Labilibaculum sp. DW002: one gene and its partner. The protein of the gene in region 2 interacts with the protein of the main gene of each other region in a pairwise test. Links are inferred from orthologs where the notes say so. Each region holds a gene or a part of one and is shown on either strand. Other genes may lie near its edges. The genes, in order: L3049_RS17710 and purT.

What was found.
Region 1: the proteins of purT (region 2) and L3049_RS17710 interact in binary tests that used the Escherichia coli proteins (3 or more experiments, as listed by UniProt). The link is inferred for Labilibaculum sp. DW002 from one-to-one orthologs.

The regions. Positions count from the first base shown.
Region 1 is NZ_JAKJSC010000006.1:57,472-64,439, forward strand. What follows is about bases 1-2,962. They hold L3049_RS17710 (polyprenyl synthetase family protein), read right to left. Parts: upstream 1,988-2,962; coding sequence 1,013-1,987; downstream 1-1,012. Other genes in these bases: atpD (F0F1 ATP synthase subunit beta), read right to left, coding at 1-918; L3049_RS17715 (efflux RND transporter permease subunit), read right to left, coding at 2,045-2,962. Also shown: more of L3049_RS17715, read right to left, coding at 2,963-4,465; L3049_RS17720 (Na/Pi cotransporter family protein), read left to right, coding at 4,953-6,647; L3049_RS17725 (C-GCAxxG-C-C family protein), read right to left, coding at 6,738-6,968.
Region 2 is NZ_JAKJSC010000001.1:563,768-570,588, forward strand. The notes cover bases 1,757-4,571. They hold purT (formate-dependent phosphoribosylglycinamide formyltransferase), read right to left. Parts: upstream 3,842-4,571; coding sequence 2,672-3,841; downstream 1,757-2,671. Other genes in these bases: L3049_RS02190 (formate/nitrite transporter family protein), read left to right, coding at 1,757-1,935; L3049_RS02200 (hypothetical protein), read left to right, coding at 4,115-4,441. In the rest of the region: pflB (formate C-acetyltransferase), read left to right, coding at 1-160; more of L3049_RS02190, read left to right, coding at 1,087-1,756; L3049_RS02205 (tetratricopeptide repeat protein), read right to left, coding at 4,584-5,228; L3049_RS02210 (tetratricopeptide repeat protein), read right to left, coding at 5,216-6,682; L3049_RS02215 (urea transporter), read right to left, coding at 6,658-6,821. UniProt on the Escherichia coli protein: Involved in the de novo purine biosynthesis. Catalyzes the transfer of formate to 5-phospho-ribosyl-glycinamide (GAR), producing 5-phospho-ribosyl-N-formylglycinamide (FGAR). Formate is provided by PurU via hydrolysis of 10-formyl-tetrahydrofolate.

The DNA of each region.
Region 1 (6,968 bases), on a different replicon or contig from region 2:
CTGGTAACCTACCGCAGAAGGCATACGACCTAGAAGTGCTGACACCTCAGAACCTGCCTGTGTAAAACGGAAGATATTATCAACGAAGAAAAGAATATCACGTCCACCTGATTTCTCATCACCGTCACGTAAACTCTCAGCAACTGTTAAACCAGAGAGAGCAACACGAGCACGTGCCCCAGGAGGCTCGTTCATCTGTCCGAAAACAAGTGATACCTGTGAATTATCTAAAGCTTTTTTATCTACTTTGGATAAGTCCCATCCACCTTTTTCCATGTCTTTCTCAAACTCATCGCCATAGCGAATAACCTTTGATTCGATCATCTCACGAAGTAAGTCGTTACCCTCACGTGTACGCTCACCTACACCGGCAAATACAGATAAACCATCTTGTCCAATTGCAATGTTATTAATAAGCTCTTGAATCAAAACTGTTTTTCCAACACCAGCACCACCGAACAAACCAATCTTACCACCTTTTGCATAAGGTTCAATAAGGTCAATCACTTTAATTCCTGTAAAGAAAACCTCTGATTCAGTCTTCAACTCATCGAATTTTGGTGGTGTTCTGTGAATTGTATAGCCGCCTTCTTTATCTACTTGTCCAATACCATCAATGGTTTCACCCACCACATTCAAAAGACGCCCTTTTATCTTATCACCAGCTGGCATAACAATAGGAGAACCTGTTGCTATAACATCCATTCCTCTTCTCAAGCCATCGGTAGAGTCCATTGCAATAGCACGAATTGTGTTTTCACCAATGTGCTGTTGACACTCAACAATTAAATTTTTACCATTTTCAATTACGACTTCTAATGAGTCGTAAATATCAGGAAGCTCAGTGCCCTCCTTTTCGAAACTAACATCGATTACAGGACCGATTACCTGAACTATTTTGCCAATATTTTGTGACATTGCGTTTGTTTTATTGGAACATTCATTATCGTGTGATGACAAATTTAGCATTTATCCTTAAAAAGGATGAATTTATCTTATATTTTTAATCAACTTAAACGGCACGATTTATTAAGCGCTTTACTAAGGTATAAAGTTCTTTTTTATTTTCAGCCAAAACATCTACTTTATCTAAGTATTCCAGACACATAGAAAAATATTCGTCTATCCTATTTTGAGATAGCTCTTGTACATTTAGTTTTTCATAAATGTCTCTAACGGCCTTAATTTTCTCTTCTGGATCGAATTCTTTTGTTGTAATCCATGATTTTAACTCTTTTTCCAGATCACCAGAAGCCAATTCTAAAGCTTTTATTAGCAAGTAAGTTTTTTTATTGGATAAGATATCTCCTCCAATTTTTTTCCCAAATACAGCCTCATCTCCAAAAACATCCAATAAATCATCTTGAAGTTGAAAAGCCATTCCTAAATTGACACCAAAATGATACAACAGATCGCTATCTTTCGAACTTGCATCACCCATAATTGCACCCATTTTAAGACTTCCACCTAAAAGAACTGCTGTTTTCAGACGAATCATGTTTAAGTATTCGTCAACCTCAACATTGTTTCGGTCTTCAAATTCCATATCGAATTGCTGGCCTTCACAAACCTCTAAAGCAGTTTGATTAAAAACCGTTAATACATCCCGTAAGTATTTGTCTTCGCAAGATCCGATGTATTGATATGCCTTGATAGACATGGCATCACCTGATAGAATAGCAACATTACTATTCCACTTTTCGTGTACCGTAGGTTTACTTCGACGCATTGGCGCATGGTCCATTACATCATCGTGTAAAAGTGTGAAGTTGTGAAATACTTCTATTCCAATGGCTGGCAGACAAACTTTTGAAAGATCATCTTTGTAAAGATTTGCACCAAGTAATACTAAAATTGGGCGAAGTCGCTTCCCTCCAATTCCTAATATGTATCTCATTGGTTCAAAAAGCCCTTCTGGCGGAGAAGAAAACTCCAATCCACCTATCTCTTTCTCTATGATTTCCTGAAGTTCGGTAAAACTATGCATGATCGATAATCTATAATTTAGTGCGTGTTAAAAACAGCTCACTAAATTATAAAAAAATCAATTCATTAAGCTTTCTTTTTCTTCTTTGTTTGTTATCGGAGCAATTCTAAGATCATCCAACTCAATATCTTCTTCCTCATCGAAGATTTGCAGCAATGGTTCCTTGAATGAACGATTCGTAATCAACTTTTCTAAAGTTAATAGCAAGGATGGTAGTAAAACCAAGTTCGATAACATTGCAGATAAAAGTGTGACTGAAACCAAAACACCTAAGGATACAGTACCACCAAAATCAGATAAAGCAAATATTCCAAACCCGAAGAATAGAATGATAGATGTATACATCATGCTTTGCCCGGTTTCGCGAAGAGCTAAAATAACAGAAGAGCGAATACTCCAGTTCGTCAGTTTTAATTCCTGACGGTATTTGGCTAGATAATGAATTGTATCATCTACTGAAATACCAAAGGCAATACTAAAAACCAATATGGTTGATGCTTTTATAGGAATACCGAAGTAACCCATTAAAGCAGCAGTTATTATCAAAGGTACTAAGTTGGGTATAAGAGCTACAACAACCATTCTTTTTGATGAGAACATCCAAGCCATGAAGGAAGCAATTAAGAAAATTGCCAAAGCAAGACTCAAAAATAAATTCTTTATCAGATACTTATTTCCTTTAAAAAAGATGATACTAGAACCTGTTACATGAACCGTATACTTATCTTTTGGAAAAATATGATCTACGTGAGCAAGGATTTTCTTTTCCATTTCTTCCATTCGGGTCGTTCCAATATCTTTCATTCGGAAACTCATTCGAGTAATGGACTGTGTAGAATCAACAAAAGTCTCGAACACTTTAGAATCTTCTCCTGTATCAGCTTTAGCTAAATAAGATAAAATTACATTGCGTGTATTGCTACTAGGCATTTTATAATACTTCTCTTTTCCATTATAATAGGCCTGATGAGCAAACTTTGCACCCTCAACCAATGATAAAGAAGCTGAAATATCTGGGTATTGCATTAGAGAATCGTTTAGCTTCTCAATACGTCTTAAAGTAGATAATTTAAGAGCTCCTCCTTTTTTCTTGGTTTCAACGACAACCTCAAGAGGCATAATTCCATCCAGATTTCTCTCAAAGAATTTTAAATCTTGATAGATGACATTATGGTGTGGTAAGTCGTCAACCATATATCCGGTACTCTTTATTTTACTGATTCCAAATCCACCTAAAACCAATAAGGTAATGGCAACTGCATATACAATAGCTCTGTGATTCAGAACAATTTTTTCTAATCGTCCTACAAACCAAACCGTAAGCTTATTTTCGAGATGCTGAGTTGCTTTATTGTCAGGAGGATTAATAAAACTGAAAATGATAGGAATCAATATCAGAGATAAAAAGAAAACCACCATAATATTTAAAGCTGCAACAACTCCAAATTCTTTTAGAATTTGACTTGATGTGATAATAAAGGTTGCAAAACCTGAGGCTGTAGTTAAGTTTGTTAGAAATGTTGCATTCCCAATTTTTGAAACGACACGCTGTAGAGCTTTAATCTTATTCCGATGAAGAATGTACTCGCCATGGTATTTGTTGATAAGAAATACCGAGTTGGGAATACCAATCACGACCAAAAGAGGTGGAAGCATTGCCGTCAACAAAGTAATTTTGTATTCAAAAAGAACCATGGAACCTACTGCCCATATAACACTTAAACCAACAACCAACATGCAGAAGAATACCACTTTAAACGAGCGGAAGAACATGAAAAGAATGATGGCTGTAACTAAAAGAGATAAAAGAATAAACATATTCATCTCTTTCTTAATCATTTGTGCAACTACAACCCGAATGTAAGGCAAGCCAGAATAGTGCATTTTAAGTTTATGCTTTGCAGTAAAATGGTCGGTAATTTCTCGAACTTTAGCAACCATTGGTTCACGCGCCTTCGAATTAATAATTCTGGCGTTAACAGTTACCCCCATTAAAAAGGTATGACTGTCTTGATTAATTAAACTTCCGTGATAAAATGGTAAGGATTCAGCAACTTTAGCTAAACTATCTAGCTCTTGTTGTGACTTTAATTTCTTCGGAAAAATAGTTTCAAATTCGAACTTTTTATCAGCCTTATTTTTGGTGATATTGTATGTGTGTGCAATAGAAACTACAGCATCAATACCATCTAGTTTTTTTAGATCATTCCCTAGTGCAATCCAATCGTTAAATTTATCAAGCTCATAAAAATTACTGTCCTGTACACCAAAGAACATAACATTACCTTCCTGCCCGAAAGTGTTATGGAATTCTTCATAATCAATAGATGCAATGTCGTCAGATGGAAGTAAAGCGGCATTATGGTATGACATTTCTACAAACTGAGCCTTATAGCCCATAAAAATGGTCATCAATCCAACTAGTACTAATAATAATATTCTATTCCTGAGAATAACTCCCGCAATTCTATTCCACATACTATTCCCTGCTAAAAAATCTCGATCTATTTTAAGATTCTGGCGAAAATACGACTTAAAATCATTTTTTCAAAAGAAGTACCTGTTTACAGAATCCTCAAAGCCTATAATTGAAGGCCTAATGAACTAAAATTACGTAATTTCCATGAAATCATCTGATATTTAAGAAATTAATTTGCTTCATCAAATGAATTAGCCATTTGGTCATAATGGTTTACGTTCGCCCACACGATTTTTAATCAAATATTGGCTTGCAAAAAGTATTTTAAGCTGATGACAATCTTTCTATTTCAAAGCTATCTCACAGAATAATAAAAACTTACACAATTACCTTTGTAATCTGTTTGTAATAATTTTTTAAGCTTATTTTTACCTTGTCTTAATACTGAATTAACATTGCCAAAAATTAGAGATTCTATAAATATCTTCTATTTTTGCGACCTTATTGAAACTAATCAATTGAAAAACAAATAAATTTAGACTAATTATGAATTACGGTTTAGGTGATTTCCTGACACTCATCGGATCCTTAGGGTTATTTCTTTATGGGATGAAATTAATGAGTGAGGCTTTACAAAAGGTAGCCGGAGAGAAAATGAGATCGATTCTGTCGGCAATGACATCAAATCGTGTGAAGGGTGTTATGACTGGTGTGTTAATTACAGCATTAATTCAGTCATCATCGGCAACTACAGTAATGGTAGTTAGTTTTGTAAATGCAGGCTTACTATCCTTAGTAGAGTCGGTTGGTGTAATTATGGGTGCGAATATTGGTACCACTATTACAGCTTGGCTAATTTCCTTATTAGGATTTAAAGTTAGTATGAGCGCCATCTCTTTACCATTAATAGGTTTGAGTTTACCTTTATTATTCTCTGGAAATCGTTCGAGAAAGAACTGGGGAGAGTTGGTAATCGGTTTTGCCTTATTATTCATAGGTCTTCAGTTTCTGAAGGAATCGATGCCGGACATCAAAAATAACCCGGCAATATTAAATTTTCTGACTGCTTATACTGATTTAGGTTTTGGGTCGTACTTATTATTTGCAGGTATTGGTACCGTGCTTACCGTTTTAATTCAATCCTCATCGGCTACAATGGCACTTACTTTGGTTATGTGTAACAGTGGATGGATCAGTTTTGAGATGGCAGCAGCCATGGTACTTGGTGAAAATATTGGTACAACAATTACAGCTAACCTTGCTGCAATGGTAGCTAATACATCTGCCAAAAGAGCTGCTCGTGCTCACTTGATATTTAATACCGTAGGTGTTCTTTGGATGTTGATGGTTCTACCTTATTTCCTTGAAAGTGTAGCTTGGGTTAGTCAAAATTTCTTTGGACAAGGCAATGCATTTACCGATGCTGCAGCTGTACCCGTAACTTTATCCTTATTCCATACAGGATTCAACATTCTTAATGTTGTGATTATGATTTGGTTTGCTAATCTTATTGTGAAAGTAGTAACCAAATTAGTTCCAGTAAAAGAAGATGCGGAAGAAGAATTTAAACTTCAGCACATTAAAACGGGTACACTTTCTACTCCTGAGGCTTCTTTATTCTTGGCAAAACAAGAAATTAGCACCTATGTAAAGAGTACGAAAAAAATGTTTAGCTATACCAAGCAAGCATTTAACGAAACCAACGATAAAACTTTTAATAAGTTATTCGATAAAATTTCAACACGAGAAGATGAAAGTGATGATATGGAAGTGGAAATTGCTAATTTCCTTACCTCTGTTTCTGAAACTCGTTTGAGTACTGAAAACTCGGAACGTGTGCGTGCTTATTTTAAAATGGTAAGTGACATTGAAAGTGTTGGTGATTCGACCTTAAATCTTGCGAAAGCAATGAAGAGAAAGCGTGAGCAAAAAGCTTGGTTCCCTCAAGAATTAAGAGACAATATCAACAAGATGTTTGAGCATGTAGATGAAGCTCTTGACATGATGCACGAGAATACTAAAATGGAATTTTCGGAAGTTCGCATTAAGAAAGCTTGGGAAATTGAGCGTGAAATCAACGATTACAGAACGGCTCTTAAAACGGAGCATTTAGCAAATGTTGAGGAAAACAAATACAAGTATCAAGCTGGTATTATTTACAACGATATGTTCTCTGAGTGTGAAAAAATCGGTGATTACTGTATCAATGTAAGTGAAGCAATCAACGAGATTAAGGAATAAATTAAGCTTTTGGCTATTAGTTGTTAGCTTTTAGATATAAAAAAATCCTCGCCACATGGCGGGGATTTTTTTTATATCTGACAATTTGTATTACTCTTTTGTTATCAATTCAATTAATTTAACCGAATCGGAAATACACTTGGAACAGATGTTCTTTTTCATATCCTTATCCTGAAATTCCCTCTCTCCTTCTCGTGTTTTAAAATCACAATTCAAAATTGTCTTGCAGTCGAGTGAACCATGCAAAGATTTGAAGTAAAGGCTAAACCTTTCAATCATTTCATTCGTGGCATTTCTAGCATCAACATTATCCGCATATTT
Region 2 (6,821 bases):
AAATGTATTGAACCGTGAGCTTCTTATGGATGCAATGGAGCGCCCGGAAGAATACCCGCAGTTGACTATTCGTGTATCAGGTTACGCAGTAAACTTCGTAAGATTGACTCGCGAGCAGCAGTTAGAGGTTATTTCTCGTTCTTTCTTCGAGAAAATGTAAGATCGTTTAACGATGATATAGTAAGAGTACCGGAGCTTTCTTTTGAGAGTTTCCGGACTCTTTTTTTAATTTCATTGGTAAAGATGTACATCTGTTCTTCTCTATCACTAAACAAGCCAAAATGCTAAACGTTCATTCATTCGAATCACTAGGAACCTATGACGGGCCAGGAATTCGACTCGTAGTTTTTTTACAGGGCTGCGCATTTAAGTGTTTATATTGTGCGAACCCTGATACGATTACTTTTAAAGGAGGAACACCAACTCCACTTGAAGAGGTAATGAGAAAAGCACGTAACCAACGCCCTTTCTTTGGCAAAATTGGAGGTGTAACCATCTCTGGTGGTGAACCACTTTGGCAAGCAGCCGAACTAAAAAAGCTTTTCAGGAATTAAAAGATGATGGTTTTAATACGTGTATCGATACCAATGGTAATGTTTTTAATGATGATGTTAAAAATCTTCTTAAGAACACAGATTTAGTTCTTTTGGATATCAAGCATATTAATGCCGATTGGCATAAAACTATTACAGGTAAAACAAACGAAACAACGCTAAAGTTTGCAGAATACCTTCGCGAGAAGAATGTGAATGTGTGGATGCGTTACGTATTGGTTCCTGGTTACTCTGATCAACCTGAATACCTTCACGAAATGGGTAAACATTTTCAGGAATACAGCAATATCGAGAAATTGGAGATTCAGCCCTATCATAAACTAGGTATTCACAAGTATGAACACTTAAACATGGAATACAAGTTGAATGAAGTCCCTGAAAACACACTAGATCAACTTCAGACCGCAAAGGATATCTTCAGCCAATATTTTAAAGAAGTCATAATTAATTAAGAATTACGAATTAATAATTAGGAATTAAGATTTGAATTCAAACTTTTAATTACTAATTATTCATTATTAATTGAACAATCATGTCGTTTCAAGAAACTACAGATGTAATTGAGGTGCAAAAGCATGCACCAATCGTCAAAGTGCAACAAGGTTTTAATTCACCTAAAGAGACAGTTAAGGTTGTTAATCATACAGCGGAAGCAAAACGTGACACAGCATCCAAGAAAGTGTTTGTCTTAGCTATTTTAGCTGGTGGATATATTGCCATGGGTAGCCTTTTGGCTCTTGTTGTAGGCGGTGCAATGCCAGGCTTGGCTGCAACCAATCCTGGTTTGCAAAAATTCTTTTTCGGTGCGGTTTTCCCGTTGGGATTAATATTGTGTGCTCTTGCTGGTGCTGAGCTTTTTACAGGTAATACAGCTTACTTTATTCCGTCGGTCTTATCTAAGCGTATGTCTGTTAAAGTGCCATTGAAAAATTGGACGATTGTATATTTGGGTAACTTTGTGGGTTCGTTAATAGTTGCTTACTTTTTGGTATATCTTACCGAGGCAATTATGCATTCTCCTTCAATGGATTCTGCAATTAATATTGCAGTTGCTAAAACATCAAATCCTTTTTACAAGACCTTTTTAAAGGGAATTGCTTGTAATTGGATGGTGGCATTAGCTATGTGGTTGGCTTATGCAGCTAAAGATACAACAGGTAAAATACTGGGAATTTGGTTTCCGGTAATGGCCTTTGTTGCAATGGGCTTTGAACACTGCGTTGCAAATATGTTCTTTATTCCTGTTGCTATATTTCATGGTGCTGATATCACTTGGATGGATTTTATCGTGAAAAACCTTATTCCTGCCACTTTGGGTAATATTGTGGGGGGAGCTTTATTTGTAGGAACTGCATATTGGTACGCTTACGATAAAAAATAGTTAGCAGTTAGCAGTTAGCAGTTAGCAGTTAGCAGTTAGCACAAAACTAAATTTCTTGGTGCAGAGCACCGAGATATTTGTAGAAAATTAAATGGATTTTTAAGCTTAGGTACAGCGTACCCTTACCTTAATTTCATATATAAAGAGGATGTTCATAATATGGACATCCTCTTTTTCGTTTATGGATTTTGTAGTCTTAATTTTAAAAGCGGAGTTTCTTCTAAAATATTTGTATTCGTCTTTAAGCCAGACAGGCTGTTCTTTTATCATTACCATAAAAGAACCAAAAGGACTAAGCCACAACTCTTAGCTACCCATCACAGCTCAAAGTCTAAACAGAATAATATTCATTCGTACCTCATTCATGGGATTCTGTTATTAACACCTTTTTCACCTATGGGTGCCCAGCTTCGAGTTGAATGCCGGTTGGTATAAAATTCTAGCTTTCTAATTGTTAAATTCACATCAAAAGTAAACTCAATACTTCTCTAATTCGGAATCTGCCGATTGTGCGCGATGCGGGGCATTCAGTTGCTATAGAAAGCCAAACAGCTTCCGAGAGGCTTGATTCTTTTGCTTACTTTTTCATCGAAGTACCGAACGAAGTGAGATCATGAATGCCCGTTAAAATTATGAATGAATCAAAAAGTAAGAGCCAGTCCGGCTATAGAACAAATAAAACAAAAAGGATGTCCGATCACTCAAACATCCTTTCCCATATCTATTTAGTAAAATTCTACTTATTCTTAACCGTAACAAGCGCAGCCATTTCTTTGGCTTGATCAACGCAAGTGAAAACATTTGTACCAACCGTATTGTAGGCTAATGTTACACCCATTCTTCGGTGCTCGCGACTTGTTGGTTTTCCAAAGAAACGCAAATCTGATTTTGGATAAATTGCAGCTTTCTCCACTCCCTCAAAATAGGGGTTATTACCTTCTTTATCGGCTAAAATAACAGCACTTGCTCCTACTCTTTCCAAGGTAATTTCAGAAATTGGCAAACCCAATACGGCACGACAATGCAATTCGAATTCACTAAAATTCTGCGTTCCTGCTAAAGTAACCATTCCTGTATCGTGAGGACGTGGAGATAATTCAGAGAAGACAACACCATCTTCGCAAATAAAGAACTCTACTCCCCAAAGTCCTGATCCCGTTAAAGAGGAAGTGACCTTGGCTGCCATATCTTGTGCAACTTTTACATCAGCATCAGAAACCACTGCTGGCTGCCAACTTTGTTGGTAATCACCACGTTCCTGAACATGACCAATTGGTGGACAAAACAGTGTTGAACCATCCTTTTGAGTAACGGTTAGTAAGGTAATTTCTGAAGTAAACTTCACAAAAGCTTCTACAATAACATCACCAGAATCGCCACGACCTTTCGATCCTGCAATTTCCCATGCTTTTGCAATATCATCATGGCATTTAATTACCGATTGACCTTTTCCGGATGAAGACATTAATGGTTTAACTACACATGGCATTCCAACCTCTTCAACAATTGGGTACATCTCTTCTAAAGAGCTTGCATACAAATATTTTGCCGTACGTATTCCTAAATCTTTAGCTGCTAAATCGCGAATGGCTCTTCTATCCATTGTAAAATTTGCTGCCTTAGCACTTGGAACAACCTGAATTCCTTGCTTCTCATAATCGTAAAATCGTTCGGTACGAATGGCTTCGATTTCTGGCACAATTAAATCTGGCTGATGCTTGGCAACAACTAAATCTAAAGCGTCACCATTTAGCATGTCAATTACCTCAAAGGCATCTGCTACTTGCATTGCTGGAGCTCCCGCGTAACTATCTACGGCTACTACATTTTGACCTAAACGCTGAGCAGCAATAACAAACTCTTTTCCTAGCTCCCCCGAGCCCAATAGTAAAATCTTTTTTACCATAAAAAATTTCTTTCGATTTATAAAATGGTTTATTTAAAATAGTGTTTGGTTGTTCGGCTGCAAAAATACATTCAATTTTTCTAAAAACTTATTGAATACAATGGTTTTTCGATATTTTGAATCAATATTATCTTTTGCATCAATGTTAAGTTTTATTAAAATAATTACTACATTCGATTAATAAAACTAAACAGTATTACTATTAAAACTTCAAAAACAAACAATACAAAACGACTGGTTTTTTGAAGTGATCTCTATTTAAATAAGACTTATATGAGTAAAGAACACAAAATCCTTACTGAGTTTTTCACATTTCTTGCCACCAAACAAGATCATTTACAACTTCAAGCTCAAGACGCTGAAAAAAATATTCAGGATTATTTCAATCATCGAATAGAACTGGCTGAGATTGCTAAAGAAGAGAAAAGACAAAAGCAGTTAAAAAAGTTAGAGCTAATTGTAAAAAAAAGAGAAGAACAACAAAAACGAGCTAAAATACCCATGCAACAAACCAAACAGGTAAAAATAGCCAGTGATAAACGTCCAAAAGCAAAAACAATAAGGGAGATGCAAGCCTTGATTGATCGCATTAGAAATTAAGCTTCACTAAATTGATATTTTTTGAATGACAATCTAAAAATAGCCGTAAGCTTTAAAAAAGTTGCGGTTATATTTTTTTTGTAAATAACTCAAACAATATAAAACCAAAAACTTGGATCGCTAGATCATATTGAAAGCATTCTTATTTACCATTGGTTTTCAACAACTTTAGGCCTTCCATAGCAGATAAATCATGAGGAAAATACCAAAGACTCTTCTCAAAAAGGACTAAGGCTTCGCGACTTTTTCCCATATGATAGTTAGTCCAAGCCAGCATAATCAGTGCATCATATTTAAACGGATATAAATCAACCACTTTTTTAAAATGAAAATGTGCCATTTCATAAGACTCCTGCCCATAATAAATTAGTCCTAAACGATAATTTGCTACAGTTTGATTGGGAGAGATCTCTAGAATTTCCTTATAAAGATTTACCACCTCAGTCCATTTCCCCATAGCAGCTTTAGGCAGAACCAATCCGAATTTTGCCTCCTCTGCATAAGGTTTTAAATTTATCGCACGTTGATAGTGTGCAATAGCTTCGGTAAATACTCCTGCTTGATAATTAAGCCATCCCAGACGCAAGTTTATTTCATACGAATCTTCATCATAAACTTCTTTCAATTGCTCAAGTGCATGAGAAAAATCACCTTCTTTTTCATACTTATAGCTCTCATCGAACGCAGTTCTAACAGTCTCAAAATTCTGACCTGATAAACTACTAAATTCAAGAATTAGCATGATTAGACTGAACAATACGTATTTAATAATCCTTAGAATTTCCATTTTACACCTCCAGTTATCGATTGTACATTAACATGCTGACTGTTTAATATATCAGATATCACATAAGTGTTTTTTTCTTTTTGATGTTGATATAATAGAAATAAGCTCAATTTTCCTTTAAATACATATTGATAACAACTTATATCAATTTTAGTTTTTACATGATTGACCCCATTAAATACCGAATAGCCTTCATTCTCTACTTGCATATACATATCTCCAAAGCTATATCCCACTTGCCCCCATGTATTTTTTGCTATTCGAAACCCTAATCCACCTTTCCAATACTGCCGATTCAACCAACCTGTTTCTAATTTTTCTTCCATTTGATTCGTGAAACCACCCATTAGATAAAGATTTAGATTTCCTTTAGGATAGTAACGAACAGACAGCTCCTGTTGCCATCGAGTTAAATGATTTGCCTCAAAATACAATAGTCCAAGGCTCACTTTCCAATTGGATATATCCTGATGAAGTCCTAAAATCCCAATATAACTATTTTGAGTATTCACATAAGGCTCAATTTCAACAGTAGATGCAGGAACACTATCTTCGCCGTCACCACTTCCTTCATCGCCATTTCCACCTTCACCGCTTTCACCATCACCATTTCCTCCATTACCATTGCCATTACCATTACCATTACCTCCATTACCATTTCCAGCGATACTGGCTCCTTTCAATTTTGATATTTTCATTGCTGATTCAATTATTGTTTCTGCAGAAAGAGGATAGCCTTTCAGCTTAGTTCTTAGCCAATGTCCTCCAAAAATCAATTCTGTTCCGCACCCTAATCGAAAAGAGCTTTTCAAATAATATTGATTTTGGCTTATTTTCTCATTAAAAGAAATACCTTCCAACACACTTGAATTCTTCAAATCTACCCAGCTGTAGGCATGAAATAATGATACTCGACTCCCCAATTGATGATTCAGCCCTAAACTATAATGGTGAAAATAATTGCGAACTGTTTGCTCTTGAATCTGATCAGAATCGACCGTATAATCATCAATAAATTCATATTTCGTTTCAGTATAAATTCCAGAAATAAGTTTCGTTTTACCAATGCTGTATTTTTTCTTAACAGATTGAGGCAAATCATTTTGCATACGTATTGCATCTATATTTCTACCCCCTAAGATATAGGAAAAGTACAAATACTCTTTCAGGCTAACATCCTCAGGATTCTGTTGAGAAAGCTTTTGAAAAAAAACAGCCGATTTCCGATATTTCTTCAGTTCATAATAGGCAATCCCCATTCGTAAACGCAAATAATAAAAATCAATACCTTGCTCAATATATTTTTCACCTAGCAATATGAGTTGTTGCCATTGCTGTTTTTGATAAAGCTCATAGGTCTCCTTGTGCACTTGATTAACACTCATCATTTCCTGAGCATAAACATGTGTACTAATCAAAATACTCAATATCAATATGCCTGCATATTTCCACATTTTATTTCTAATGTTTCTCCATTTTTATGAATCCTAATTTGAATAGAAGCCGAGTTTTCTAGAACAATTTCACTTTTAAAATGTTCCTTCTTAGTAAGATAATTACAAATTACTTTAGATGTAAGCTCAATTTTATCGG